DNA from 3 places in the Paenibacillus sp. FSL H7-0737 genome. Region 2 is predicted to be linked to each of the others. Evidence: riboswitches for the same ligand, from Rfam matches in the RefSeq annotation. Region 2 holds a riboswitch; each other region holds the start of a gene.
The links. Region 2 has a riboswitch for cyclic di-GMP ahead of H70737_RS30145 (bifunctional diguanylate cyclase/phosphodiesterase). Riboswitches for the same ligand answer to the same signal wherever they lie in the genome.
Positions count from the first base shown of each region.

Region 1: another riboswitch for cyclic di-GMP. It lies ahead of H70737_RS30560 (anti-repressor SinI family protein); the one in region 2 lies ahead of H70737_RS30145 (bifunctional diguanylate cyclase/phosphodiesterase).
Region 3: another riboswitch for cyclic di-GMP. It lies ahead of H70737_RS28790 (NPCBM/NEW2 domain-containing protein); the one in region 2 lies ahead of H70737_RS30145 (bifunctional diguanylate cyclase/phosphodiesterase).

Region 1 covers NZ_CP009279.1:410,218-415,306, forward strand. Annotated here, with positions in the region: gene H70737_RS01835 (2-oxoglutarate dehydrogenase E1 component) at 1-1,671, opposite strand, end outside; cyclic di-GMP riboswitch class I at 2,143-2,227, shown strand; gene H70737_RS30560 (anti-repressor SinI family protein) at 2,255-2,410, shown strand; gene H70737_RS01840 (helix-turn-helix domain-containing protein) at 2,613-2,942, opposite strand; gene H70737_RS01845 (TasA family protein) at 3,112-3,717, opposite strand; gene sipW (signal peptidase I SipW) at 3,810-4,397, opposite strand; gene H70737_RS01855 (hypothetical protein) at 4,399-5,089, opposite strand, start outside.
Region 2 covers NZ_CP009279.1:1,196,039-1,201,127, forward strand. Annotated here, with positions in the region: gene H70737_RS05180 (Zn-dependent hydrolase) at 59-1,300, shown strand; cyclic di-GMP riboswitch class I at 1,533-1,619, shown strand; gene H70737_RS30145 (bifunctional diguanylate cyclase/phosphodiesterase) at 1,741-3,975, shown strand; gene H70737_RS05190 (methyl-accepting chemotaxis protein) at 3,988-5,089, shown strand, end outside.
Region 3 covers NZ_CP009279.1:6,597,446-6,602,534, reverse strand. Annotated here, with positions in the region: gene H70737_RS28810 (leucine-rich repeat domain-containing protein) at 1-3, opposite strand, end outside; gene H70737_RS28805 (Crp/Fnr family transcriptional regulator) at 123-806, shown strand; gene H70737_RS28800 (EAL domain-containing protein) at 856-1,845, shown strand; gene H70737_RS28795 (hypothetical protein) at 1,955-2,527, shown strand; cyclic di-GMP riboswitch class I at 2,685-2,771, shown strand; gene H70737_RS28790 (NPCBM/NEW2 domain-containing protein) at 2,926-5,089, shown strand, end outside.

The DNA.
Region 1 (5,089 bases), 790 kb from region 2:
GGAGATCGGTACGGCTGTAGTGCCTGCCGCTGAGCGATCTGTATGAAGAGGAATGAAGGCTTTTGGTTCTTTTTTCTTGTGATTGCCTTCCTTCATACTATCGTACGCACGTTGCAATACGCCTTCTGTTTCAACGTGCATCTTTTGTACATCTTCAGCTGTAAGAATTTTTTCACGCTGTAGCCGCTCCGCATACACCTTGTAAACGGTTGGATGATTGCGTACCTTACCGTACACGATAGGTTGTGTAGTTTCAGGATCATCCATTTCGTTATGTCCATGACGACGATAGCCGATGAGATCAATAACGAAATCCTTTTTGAATTGATTGCGATATGCACTAGCTAAACGAACGGCTGATATACAGGCCTCAGGATCATCAGCATTGACATGGATAATTGGAATTTCATATCCTTTGGCGATGTCACTCGCATAATGCGTTGAACGGGAGTCTTCACTTTCTGTCGTAAAGCCGATCCGATTATTAACAATGATATGGATCGTCCCGCCATTCTGATAACCTTGAAGTTTGCCAATATTAAGTGTTTCTGCAACAATCCCTTCACCTGGAAAAGCAGCATCGCCATGCATCAGTACCGCCATAGCTTTACTGGTATCAATCTTCGGCAATCCGGCTGTGCTCCGATCTTCTTGAGCAGCACGAGTGAAGCCTTCCACGACAGGATTGACGAATTCCAAGTGACTTGGGTTATTCGCTAGTGTTATTCTTGTGCGTACGGTTTCTCCTTCACGGACAGCGCGATCTGCACCCAGATGGTATTTCACATCACCCGTCCAGCCATAGTTAATGCCTGTAGAGCCTTCGGAAGGGAAAAGCTCCTTGTTCGGAGAATGATGAAACTCTGAAAATATAATGTCATAAGGTTTGCCCAAAATATGTGCAAGAACGTTGAGGCGACCACGATGCGCCATGCCCATCAGAATATGCTCTGCGCCGTCATGCGCAGCAGCGCGTACGATTTCATCCAGCATCGGTACGAGTGCGTCATTGCCTTCCAAGCTGAAACGCTTCTGACCCACAAAGGTTTTGTGAAGGAAGGTTTCAAATTGCTCTACTTGGATCAGGCGGTTTAGCAGCTCTTTACGTTCTGCATTATTTAAAGGCGCTGGTGAGCTTGTGGATTCTGCCTGTCTGTTCAACCATTTCAGTTCTTGTTCTTCATGCACATGCCCGAATTCATAGGCGATTGTCTTGGTGTAAGCCTGACGCATACGCTGAACTGCATCCCATCCGGTATGCACATCATTCGGCGCATTCTCCCAAATGAGCGTGGCAGGTAGTGCGAGCAGATCCTCACGAGTCAGCTCATAGGTTTCGAGTTCAAGATATTTAGCCATGGGATTGTGATCGCGCTCAAGCGGATCAATATCAGCGGCCATATGGCCATATATACGAATATTAGCGATTAGCTTGGAAGCTCTTACTGCCTTTCTAAGCCATTCGGTGTCTCCCGAAATGCGAGGCTGTGGAGCCGGTTCGCTATCCGGTGTTAGGGGTGGGGGACCCGAATTTGTAAAAAGCTCGCGATAATTATTCTCTACGGTGGAAGGATCTTTCACAAACTGTTCATATCTTTCTTGAATGTAGCCTAAATTGGGTCCGTAATACTTACTCCAAATGGATTCGTTATAGGGCTCTTTGGCTGCCATGAATACATCCTCCTTAACGGATGAACTCCATACGTGACATTTTGTGTCAACGCTTACTGGAGCTGTGATGATTGCGGTTTCATTTCTCATCTTATTGTGCTACTTTCCACACGTGTAATCAATTCATTCTTTCGTCCAATACGTTCGCAAAATGGTATGGGTTAGCTTGTTCTAATGAAAAGAACGCTGTTTCTTCTCATTACCCATTCCTAAGGCCCACTAAAATGATTCTAATATCCTTATTTTTAACTAATAGGGAAGGAAGTATCATTATATTGGCTTAATTAATTTTATGAATGGGACGAGTATCGTGTTAATAGGACAAGATATCGCACAAAAGCGCTTCTATTTTTTGTTTTTTAATGGAAAAACTAATCAGAAATCGACACACTTTTCCACTTTAGTATAGTATAATGTTATTGCAGTTAGCGATTTTCATATATTTCAAAGTAGATCCTTTCGTGTAAAGGGTCCAGTAAAAGGTAAACCTGCCGAAAGACAGGGGCACAAAGTCGCGGGTCTAAGGTAGAAATACTATGACAGCCGGATTGCCTGGGGACGTAAAATCTTAGGAGGAGATTTTTTGGACAAGTCCAACCAGGGAAGCAACAGAGAACAGCAGGTCATTGATCTAGACGTTGAGTGGGTACATTTATTATTAGCAGCTAAGAAGGCTGGCATAAAGGCAGATGAAATTCGTCGATTCTTTCATGAGAAGACTGTGCAAGCCGTGCAGTAATACATTTAGTGCGTTATATTTTGAAAAAGGGCCCAGCGATAACTCGCTGGGCCCTTTTTCGGTATATAAGAAAGTATATAAGATAAATAGTCCTTATATTTTACTAGAATATAAAACGCCTTCGCGGTCCATGTTAGGAGGGCGAAGGCGCTTATGTTTAATAGTATGAGTAGAAGAGGATCTTATCAGGTCAGGTGGAATATTAATCCTTCTGATCAAGGCGCCATTTCTGGTAGTCCAGAAACTCCTTGAATTCGCGTTTGCTTATGCCTGAGGCCATAGCTTCCTGCACCAATCGGAACCATTCCGAATCTAAAGGTGACTCCTCAGCATCATTAGGTTCTCCATAGAGCAAAGCGTGGATGGATACCTGAAGCGCATCGGCGATCTTTTCGATAAACTGGATTGAAGGATTGGATTGGATGTTTCTCTCCACATTGCTAAGATACGACTTAGCAACATCCGCTCTGTCCGCAAGCTCAGATAGGGACAATCCCTTTTCTAGGCGGAGATGCTGGATACGTTGGCCCATATTTTGTGACACTATGCTGACGCCCCTCCGTAATTTTTGTTATTAGTATAGCAAATATCATTAAATTCGACAAAGTTTATTGTAAAGAGAAGAGCAGCATCTACTTATCCGCTTTCCGGAATCAGGATCTGCTGCTCTTCGAGTATTATATTAAATTATTCTATTAATCTTAGTAATCTTTTTTAGCACCTTGTTTAGCTACGAAATCCCATGTCAGGGTTATGCTATCGCCTTGGAAAATATTTTGATCTTGGTTATTTTCCACAAATTCGAATTGGACGGAGAAGCTGTCATTGGTGCCGGCTTTAATACCAGATGCTTCGGTGAAGAGTTGATCCCAACCAGTATTTTTTACGAGATCCGGATGTTGAGATTTTAAATCAGCAAGCGTAGTTTGATAGACTACATCTTCTGGAGAAACTACGGTTCCTTTATCGTTATTTCTAAGGAATTTGACCTTAATGAATTGGGCTAAATCCAGGTAGTTGTCACCTTTAGCATCCGTAATTTGAGTGGAAGTGTTCAGAATAATAGATCCGATATCGAGCGAACCATCGTTTTTCAATTTGAAGGATTTGGTTACAGTATCACCTGGTTTTAGGTTTGGAATATTTACGATAACTGAAGGGTCGGAGTTCAAATCGAGTGTACCTGCAGCAAATGTAGCAGTGCTTTGTGCAGTGTCACTAAAGTAAGCGAAGGTTCCTCCACCAATCAATGATAAACCCAGTGCTGCTGATGCTACGCCAAGACCCAATGTTTTTTTGATACCCATAATTAAAATTCCTCCTCGGTTTTTGTGGTTTTTTTTATAAAAGTTATATATTGTAACTTCCGGTTCGTAAGCGGAAGCGGACAATCAACGAATTACTGTATTTCAGTTGGGGGTGGAGAGGCGGGCAGTATAGCAGCATTTTTCTTTTCGAGTGCAGCTACAGCCTTCCATGACGAATACAGAGCATAGAGCAGGAGCATCAAGCCTGGTACGATCATGAGCATGACACTTCCAGCTTTGGAAACTGCGAAATTCATAGCGTAACCTACGTAAGGTACGGTGACCCCGGTATACTCAGCTACAACATTCGTGGAACTGGTAGGGTTCATATCAGGCGCATCATTGTTATCGCCTTTCGTGCGATACATGGATTCACCAGTAGCGTTGTTCATTGTTGCTTCTACAACACGGTGAGTAATGAGCAGGTTTTCTTCATTTCTAAAGGTGATCACATCGCCTTTTTTGAAGCGATTCATATCTCCTCCGGGTTTTAAAGCGACAATCGATCCGGTTTGAATCCCTGGTTCCATCGAACCTGAGAGTACCGATTTGATCTGGTATCCGAAGAAGGCAGGTTCACCGCCGGAGGCCTTTGATAAAACTACGGCTACCACCAGCAGAATGAATATCACAAGCATGATGCTCGATAATGTATTGTTGATCATTTTTTTAATCCGCATATTATTCGCCACCTTTAACTTGTTGAGGGTCCGAAGGGGCTGGTGTTGCTACCGGTGGGGAAGTGGTTGTATCTTCCGCTTTTGGCGCCTCCTGAGGAACCGCTTGCTGTGGTACATCTTTTGGAATCGTTAGCTCTTCACCAATTTCCGGAACGACCGGGTTAGTGGCTGGGGCTTCAGGCTGTTCATTATTTATATTCTCTGGAGTAGCTTCACCTTTCGGTGGAGTCACTTCCGTTTTTGCTTTCTCCTCAGCTTCAGCTTTCGCTTTGTCCTCAGCTTCTTGCTTTTCTTTTTTCTCCAGTGCCAAACGTTCTTCTTCTTTCTTCGTTTGTTCCAGCGCCTCTAGTCGGGCTTTCTCAAGCGCTTCCAACTGTTGTTCACGGGTTTGACTGATCAATTGGAGCTGACTCTGAAGATTGCTGATTCCTGAAGTAGCCGATTCTTTAAGATCATTCATTTCAGTATTGAGATTTTCATAAGTGGAGGTTAGTTCGCTAGAGATATTGCCGGCCGGCTGACTAAAAGGAATCAGGAAAGGTAACGGCTGCTGAAACGCCTCGTTGCGTAACTCGGGTTGTCCATATACATCACTGGTCACTACCGAAGCAAATGGAAGCCCGATGTCGTGTATGGAGTTTAGATATTGGATGACTCCCTTTAAGGAAGCATTCAGGGATTCAGAGATTACA
Region 2 (5,089 bases):
TCATTCACGAATTTTGATGAAACCATAATCATGAATACCCAGGATTGGAGATATTAGCATGGATAGAAAGAGAAGATATCAGGCTTTATTTGATAATATTAATCAATATAACTCGGGTGAGAAGGGCATCACTAGAATTGCCTATACAAATGAAGAGCAGACATGTACGAGTGCTTTTATGCGGATGTGTAAGGCTGAAAATTTAGATATTCGGATGGATCATTGCGGAAATGTGATCGCTAGAAGGAATGGGAAGATAGAAGGGCTCCCACCCGTTGTAATGGGCTCTCACTTGGATACGGTATACCAAGGTGGGAAGTACGATGGGGTAGTAGGTGTAACGGCTGCTTTGGAAGTGATCAAACGTCTAAACGAAAAAGGGATTGAAACGGATCATCCGATCGAAATCATCTCATTTGCCTGTGAAGAATCCTCGCGTTTTGGGATTTCAACAGTAGGCAGCAAAGTAATGTCAGGGTTATTTCAGAAGGAGAAATATAGATCTTTGAAGGACAAAGACGGTATTACCATGGAAAAGGCATTTTCGCTATGTGCACTGGATTATAACAGTATTGATCAGGCGAGTAGAGAGAATGAAGAATTAAAAGCGTTTTTTGAATTACATATTGAGCAAGGTCCTGTCTTAATAAACAATAATAAAAGAATTGGAATTGTGACTGGAATTGCTGCACCCGTGAGGCTTCATATTCAAATATCAGGGAAGGCATCCCACTCTGGAACGACACCTATGAATATGAGAAAAGATGCTTTTCTGGGTGCCTCAGAAATAGCACTTGAGCTTGAGAAAGCAGCCAAACTCGAACAAGAATTTGGAACGGTTGCGACGCTAGGGGTGATAGATATCTTGAATGGCGCTATGAACGTGGTTCCGGGAGAAGTGGAAATTAAAATTGATATCAGATCTACTTCAGTGGCATCCAGGCAACGTGTGTTAGACCATTTGTATCAAACAATATCCTTAGTACAAGAAAATAGACAACTTGTAATTGAGAGTACGGAAATTATTTCGGAGGAACCCGTCCTATTATCTGATGAGATCAGTCAGGTTCTAGAATCGATTTGTGAAGAGAAAGGGATATCGAGTCAACGGATGATCAGTGGTGCAGGGCATGATGCCATGAACATGAACAAACTTTGCCCAGTAGGGCTTATCTTTGTTCCTTCTGTAGATGGACTTAGTCATCATCCCAATGAGTATACGGATTTAGATGATATCATTATGGGGATTGATATTTTAGAAGAAGCTGTTGTTCGTTATGCGTTTGTAAGACAAACATAATTCGTGTTGAGAAGTAAGTCCCAATGTGACATATATAAATGTTACATTGGGCTTTAGTATCTAATTATATAATTGTTCGCAGAATTGTTGCTTTACATTAATAAATATTATATTAAAGTTAACATTGACGTTTGTGAAAAAATTCCCATTCAAAAAAATTAAATCACAGCGGAGATAGGTCTTTTGGTGGTAGCCTATTTTTAATAGAGTATTTAGGACTAAAAATAGTAAAACAGAATATTGGTAAACCTATTGAAAAATAGGGACACAAAGCCATAGGGTCTAAATCTATTTATAGATATGACAGCCGGTTGCATGTAGTGGGAGTTTCATGCTCTTATTTTTTGACGCATTTGCAGCCGTTATCATTCTGATAGCGGCTTTTTTTTGCTCGTTTTCTAATAAAAAAACGTAATAAATCGGAAAAAGGATGATAGTACATGGATCAGACACAACCACTGAGAGTATGGAGAATGATAGGCCTCGTCATAATGGCAACGTTGATATTTTGGGGGTGCTCTTACTATTTCATAAAATGGACTGCTAACTCTTATGAGCAAGAAGCGGTTGCTGCTACATCAGAAGCTACGATACATGCGAGTAGATCGATTGGAAATATGATACAGGGTGGATTAGATTCATTAGATGGAATTGCTGATTCTATTTCGGAAATCAATTATATGGATTGGGATAAGACCAAAAAATATCTGCATCACTTTGATAAAAAATATAATTTTATTCGAATTAGCATCAACAGCCCAGATGGTAAAGCTTACGCATCAGATGGGACAATGTTTGATGTATCAGATGAAGTAGGGTTCCAAAAGGCTCTGCAGGGTATTAGCAGTATTTCTGATCCATTCTTAGATAAGATCTCCAATAAAGAAATTATCACGATCAATAGTCCACTTAAGTTTAAAGGTGAAGTGAAGGGTGCTTTATCTGCCAGCAAATATACACAAGATCTTTATGATGCTCTTGCAGTTTCCTTCTTTAAAGGTCATGGTTATTCTCAAATCATTGATCAAAAGGGACAAGTCATTATCAAATCGAAGAATCTTGAAGAGGATAAGACAATTGATAACATATTCGAAAGTATAAGTATTGATTCTAGAAATAAGAAACAACTGCAAATCTTTAAAGAGAACATAACCGCAAAAAAATCTGGAGTAGGAATATTTTGGATTAACGGAGATAGCAAAATGGTAGGTTATTCTGGCATCCAGGGGGTTGAGGACTGGTATATTCTCTCCGTGATACCGAAAGATTTGATCATGGCCAAAGCGTCTCAAATGAGTCAGGCGACTTTTCTATTATGTGTAATCATGTTTGTCTTATTATTGATCATATTTGTTAACATTCTATTAAATAAGAGCAAAATTAGGAAACAGATGGAGAGGATTGCCTTTGAGGATGAGTTAACACATCTTCCTAGAACGAATAAATTTGTTATAGATGCTCAGTATTTACTTAAAGAGAAACAGAATACAAAGTTTGCTGTGTTGCAATTTGATATTGAACAATTTAAATACATAAATGAAATTGTCGGTTTTCATGAAGGAAATAGCATTTTGATTCAAGTGGCTAATAGCTTAACAGCAAACACATTAGACGAGGATGTCATTGGACGCTTAGGGGGTGATCGTTTTATTCTTTTCACTTCGTATGACAATAAGGCGGAATTATTCATCCGTATACAAGTACTTACTGAACAAATGAGCGACTATACGTTTGGAAATGAAGAAGGTTTTAGGCTAGTGATTAATTGTGGAATTTACTGTATAGATGATCGTCAGAGCGATATCCTCACATGTATTGACCGAGCAGGAATCGCTTGTAAGTCCATTAAAGGTGGATACAAGAGTTCATGCACTTTCTTTGACGAACAATTGCTATTGCAGATACACGAAGAGCAAGACATCGTAAGAAAGATGGATGCTGCCATGACAAATGGTGAATTTATAGTATATTTACAACCGAAAATGGATCTGCGAGTGAACAGTTTTCATGGCGCTGAGGCATTGGTTCGATGGAATGATCCTCAGAAGGGACTTATATCTCCTGCAGTATTTATCCCCATATTTGAGAGGAATCGCTTTATTGTGAAATTAGATTTAATGGTGTTTAAATCAGTATGTATCATGTTGAGTAAATGGATCCAGGAAGGAATCCAGCCACTTCCGATTTCAGTGAATATATCGCTTATAACCCTATACCATAATGATTTCCTGCTCCATTTGACGAATATTATTAACAGGTACCAGGTACCTGCTAGATTGATAGAGTTAGAGCTAACCGAGTCTATTGTATTCCAAAATTTAGAGTTTGTTAGAGATATTTTGTTGGAGTTGAAACGTAAAGGATTTTCCATAGCTATCGATGATTTTGGGACAGGTTATAGTTCCTTAAATGTATTGCAATATTTCCCTGCTGATGTCATTAAGTTAGACAGGGCTTTTCTGATGAGTAAGTCAAATGATGAGACAGGGAAGATAGTAATTGCCAGTATGGTCAAGCTAGCTAGGGATTTAAATATGAAAGTTGTGGCAGAGGGAGTTGAGACAGAGGCGCAAATTGATTTTTTGAAACAAATAGATTGTGAAATCGCTCAAGGTTATTATTTCGCGAAACCAATGCCAGTAGCAGAATATGAAAGCTTAATTAAAAGTACATAGGGAGTGCAAAGCATGAGGAAGATGAGAAATTGGACTATCGTAGGCAAAATTACTGTTACAAATTCAATATTACTGTTAGGTGCTCTGATCATTGCGATCGTTGGTAGTGTGTATTTCAGCAATATGTATGCGAACTCTAGAAGTATGTATAAGAACGATCTTACGTCAGTTTATGCACTTGGGAAATTCGAATCTAATAATCATGAAATAGTAACCTTAACGAATAAGATGATCGCTAGTCATGATCCAAGCGAACTTCAAGAGAGTTATCAGAAAGTTGTTGAGCTTCAAGCTGAAAACAATGGAATCTTGAATAAGTATGAAGAAACACGTTCCCTCCCAAACGAAAAGGAGATTTATGCTGAAGTTTTATCATTAACGAAACAGTATCGGCAAATTCAGCTTCCGATGTTTGAGAAGATGCTAAATACCCCTACATATGATCCTGCTGAAGATATCATCTCTGATCTTGAAGCGTTAAATATGAAACGAAATGAAGACCTTGGAAAATTAGTTGAAATGAACTTAGGAAGTGCCCAATATGCAGATGTTCAGAATAAGAAGCTATTTCAAAAAGGACTTACGGTCAATATCATTGTTGCTTTTCTCGTTATCCTGATTTCAATCGGTTCATATTTGTCCTTGAGAAGATATTTCTCACGAGCAGTAACCATTATCCTGAACTTTTCAGAGGCGTTTGGTCGAGGAGATCTGACTCAAAGAGCTAAGTTTGATGCTGAAGATGAATTTGGTCGAATCGTGAAGTCGCTTAATCATTCGGCAGAGCAAGTACAAACCATCGTAACTAGTGCTTCTTCCTCAGCACAAGAGTTAGGTGCACTTAGCGAAGAATTATCTGCAACAGTTGAGGAAGTAAATGCTACAATGGATCAAATTTATAATTCCTCGCAAGAGGTTGCTTCTGGAAGTGAATCTTTAAGTGCTACAACAGAAGAAGTAAATGCAACAGTACAAGAGATTATCTCCAATGCAGATCTGCTAAGTGATAAGGCGGGAGTCGCACTAAATACCTCCGAAGGAATTCTGGTACAGGCAGCTTCCGCGAAGGAAAAGGCTGTAGCATCGATTCAATATGCGACAAGTTTGTATGCTG
Region 3 (5,089 bases), 1.4 Mb from region 2:
CATGGAAGGTTCTCCTTTGTTATTGGTTTTGGCATCGTTACGATAGAATATAACAGGATGATGATTTATTATCAGTATGTTGGCATACAAAACTATGGAATGTGTTAGAAAGGAATAATGAGATGGAAGCTTCTTTTTGGACTGGCATTCGCTTTTTTCAGGGTTTACCCTCGGAGGAGATCGAGGCGGTCTCAAGACTGTTCACTTATAGGGCCTATTCCAAAGGGACTCTGGTGTTTGCAGAATCAGATCCGGGAGATCACGCCTATGTTATCTATTCGGGAATTATTAGGGTGTACGCTACTACGAAGGGGAAAGAGCATACCGTAGATCTTTTTGGAAAAGGCGATTTATTTGGCGATCTGGAAGTGATCCATCCCTCCAATATAAGAGTGCTGTCTGCGGTGGCTATGAATGATACTGTATTATTTGTGATTAAACGTGAGCCTTTTGAGCAGATGCTTGCCGATTACCCGTTGATTAAGGAACAATTGATGCTGCTGCAAATGGACCGTTTATTTTTATCGAATCGGTTATTACATGAAATGAAATTTCATGATGCGAGAGCGCGTGCGATCTTTACGCTGAGAAGACTATACCAAAGATTTGCAGTCGAGGAGCAAGGCAAACAGAGGATTGATCTTCGATTGACCCATCAGCAGTTCGCGGATATGATCGGAACGCTAAGGGAGACGGCTACCCTTGTGCTTAAAGACCTGCAAGAGCAAAAGATTATTGATATTCAACATCAGCAGATCACCGTGTTAGACCCGACGTATTTACTAGAGTATACGGATTTCGATTGAGAAGAGCAGTTCCGGGATCTTTTTCAGAGAATTGATTATTAAAGGGGTTATGAATGTGGCATGTAATCATTGTGTAGTAAGAGAGCTGAATTTTGAAATCAAGGCTCATGGTGAGCTTAATCTAAGGATTTTACCTGAGGTTATTCATCACTTGAGTAGAAGTAATTCGATACATAAGGTAGAAGAAAATGTGATTACGATTAAGGAGGCTGGGGTGCGGGATTTTCTAGATTTCTGTAATGACCATATGGAGTCGGAGCAGTTTGAATTCCGTATAGATGACCAAACATGGAGACCTCTATCCGAATTACCTACTGTACTTGATATGGAGTGGATTGATGAGGTTATAACTAAGGGCTTAGTTACTTGTCACTTCCAACCGATTGTGAACGTACGGGAAGAGATTTTTGCATACGAGCTCCTATCCAGATTTAAAAAAGAAGATGGGTCCCTTATCTATCCTAATGAGATTTTTGCGGCGGCACGGAATCGTGGGCGTTTATATGCTTTAGACCGGTTATGTAGAATGACTGCTGTAAAATATGCTGCACCCTTAAATAAAAAAACGTTTATTAATTTTATCCCAACGTCGATCTACGCTCCAGAGTTCTGCTTAAGATCAACCGTTGAACTGGCCAATCAATTAGGCGTCGATCCCTCTCTTTTTGTTTTTGAAGTTGTTGAGACGGAGAAAGTGGATGATCTCGCTCATTTGAAAGCTATTTTGACATATTACAAGGATCGGGGATTTGAATACGCTTTAGATGATGTTGGCGAGGGCTTCAGCACGATCGAGATGTTATTGGAGCTTAAACCCCATTACATGAAGCTGGATATGAAATATGTTCAGGGTGTGTCCAGCGATCTGAACAAACAGAAAATAGCTAAACAATTTTTAGAAAAAGCTTTAGAAATCCAATCTGTTCCTTTAGCAGAAGGTGTGGAGTTTAGAGAGGACTTTGAATGGCTTAAGCAGAGTGGTTATCAGTTGTTTCAGGGATATTTATTTGGAAAGCCTGATCCTATTCCCAAACAGTGATACTAATGAGTATAACTCCGTCTAGAGGATGAGATGAATTTCAGGTCAGAGTCTGAGTGCAGCCAACCCCCGGGGTTGTATAATTAAGGTAATTGAGAAGGGGGACGGGATGGATATGAAATGGCATAAGTACATCACACACTGGGCGGATTCTAGAGGGTTAGGTGGACGAGAAATTGATTATCAATGGCCGTCTCCATCATTTCCGGTGGTAAGTATTCGCAGCAATTTGGGTCGATACTCAGGTCAGGGGTATGGTCACGGAAGCAAGCCACAAGTGAAGACAGCTGTTGGATTAATTGCTATTGGAGATGTAGCTGTAGGCTTGATTTCCATAGGTGCGATAAGCGTAGGGGTTCTATCCGTGGGTGCAATATCACTAGGAATGTGGTTAGCCCTTGGAGCGATAGCCATTAGCTGGCTTGGCTTCGCAGCTGGGGCGATTGCCATTGCAGGAGTGGCTGTAGGCGCGATCGCGATAGCCGAAAAAGCGTTGGGGGCTGTCGCCATAGGTGATACGGCATTTGGGGCGGTAGCCATAGGACGGATTGCTGGGGGAGCAGTAGCTATTGGCCAATGGGCATATGGTCTAATCGCAGTTGGCGAGCATGGCTTCGGGTTAATTCCCATCACGGGCGATGTGTGGAATTGGTTCCGGCGTTTGTTTGGTGCGGGGAGTTAAGTAGACCTCCAGTCCTAAAGTGTCCTCTCTCTTCCGGGATACTCGATAAAGAATATCTATCACGATAGAAAAAGTAATTGCAATTACCTATTCGGATTTCATACCAATTAATCATGCGATCAGATGTAGCGTTATGTTACTCTTTGTAATGTATTCGAAACTTCATAGGCAAACCTATGGAAATGTAGGGACGCAAAGCTATAGGGACTAAGGTTATCATAACTATTGTCAGCCAGCTGCCAAAGAGTGTATTACGCTTTTTGTTAAAGTTTAATAAAAATTAAGTCTTAGTTTTTATGCGACTTTATACGCAATCAAGCTACTCTTTTGGGGTAGTTTTTTTTGTGCCTATTTTTAGGCACGGAAGAGATTCATATTACATCTGGGGGGTAGAAAAGATGAAAAAAATGATTGCGATCGCTACATCGGCAGCCATGTTAGCCAGTTTTTCGAGTGAGGCAGGTTATGCTTTAGCAAGTGATGTAAGCAAGGTAAGTGTAGTGAACACTGTAGTACAAAGCAAGGCTGACCTATTCAGCAATGCGTCAGTTATTCCGTTTGATCTGTACGGCAAGGCTATCCTAGGCGCTTATAATGATGTTTTTAGAATGAATCCTGCGAATATTAAATCCATTACCAATAACGGTGGCAACTACTCAGGTTCACCTATAGCTAAGGCTATTGATGGCGATATGAGTACGCATTGGGAAACGGGCAAACCGAACAGTTCAACGTTCACGAATGAGGTTGTCTTTGTTTTCAATGAGTCCACTGAATTAAATAGAATCGTATACGCTGCAAGACAATCCAGTGCAAAGGGGAAGGGGTTTGCTCAGGAATTTGATATTTATGGCTCAACTACGGATGCAGGCGATTATACGCTAGTATCCTCTGGAGAATATAAAGGCGGAGCAGGTGACGTAGTAGAGATTCAGTTTGCACCCACAGCCTTCAAGAGACTTAAATTTGTCTTCAAAAAAGCTAACCAAGATTGGGCGAGTGCAGCTGAGTTTTCTTTTTACAAAGAAGATACCGTATCCGCTAAAATGAAAAATTTATTTACAGATGATACCTTGAGTCAAGTTAGCGCAGCATTTAATACGGTGGAGAAATTAACGGCTTTAGAACAAGAAGTACAGACACATCCACTGTACGTGCAGTTTCAAGCAGATATAGAGAATGCAAAAGTACTTCTGGAGAATCATCAAATAGAGGCAACAGCGGCTAAGGTTTCGAAGCTACAAGGCTATGGTACAGCATACGAAAATGCCTATAGCGAAGCTTATAGAATGCCCAACTCTAATGTATCAAAAGTAACGGTGAACGGTGGAAGCTATCCAGGTACGAAACCGGAATACATGCTCGATGACCAGCCGAATACACACTGGGAAACGAACAAAAACAATGATGACAGCTTCACGAATGAAGTCGTGTTTGAATTAGCGCAAGCGAAAATACTAGATAGAGTGGCTTTCCTGGCTAGAGATAACCGCAAAGGCTTCCCAGAGGCTTTTGAAATTTATGCATCAGAAACAAGTAAGGGAGAGACCTTCCAACTCGTATCTAGCGGAACCGCGACTAGTACGAATGACTTTCTGGAGTTTAAATTCGAACCTACAAAGTTTAAAAGATTGAAATTCAAGTTCACAAAAGCCAATATCAACAGACCCTTTGCAGCTGAATTTAGATTTTATACAGAGGATAAAGTAAGTGAAGCTGTAAATGGTATTTTCACAGATGGCACGATGAGTGCGGTTGTTCCTGCTTATAATAGCGTCGAAGCAATCAACGAATTAGAAGAAGCGGCAAAAGTACATCCGCTCTATCCAATCCTGAAAGATTCTTTGGATTTAGCTAAGAAGCTAGTGAATGGTGAAGTTCAAACTGAAGGCACCATCATTGAGGCGGAACAACGTGGAGATATGAAAAAGCATGCGCAGGAAAACCTGAGAATTGGTTTCGGGACGAACAACCAGCCTACAGGTCTCGTTGCAATGCCTGGAGATACAATCAACGTTTATGTGGACGCAGCTTCGAGCGATAAACTACCTTCTTTAGTCTTTTCTCAACAAGAGGCGGCTTGGAATGTTTGGGCTAGAGGTGTGCAATTGCGTCCAGGTAAGAATATTATAACCGTTCCTGAATTTGCTACGAATAGTTATTATGCACATGAAGTGACTAAAGGCGGTACAGTGTATATCGTCAATCCATATACAGCAGAGGAACAAGGTAAAGCACCTATGATCCGGTTCGAGGGGCTTACCAAGATCCCTATGATGACCAAGACTACAGATCCTGAACAATTTAAAGCCTTCTTAACCACCTATAAACAAAAATTAGATGAAGATAAGGCAGCGCATCCGAATGTTCAAGATCGCGAGCTCATCGATGTGGTGGAAATGGTCAGCGATCATGTTATTTTCACAGGAACTGCGACAGAAGCTTATAACAAGTTTATTACGCAAGAAAATGATCCGCTGGGTACCGTAACCGGCTATGATACTTGGATGAAGACGATCTTTGACTTCTATGGCTTGGATGGCAGTAGTGTGATTCATGATG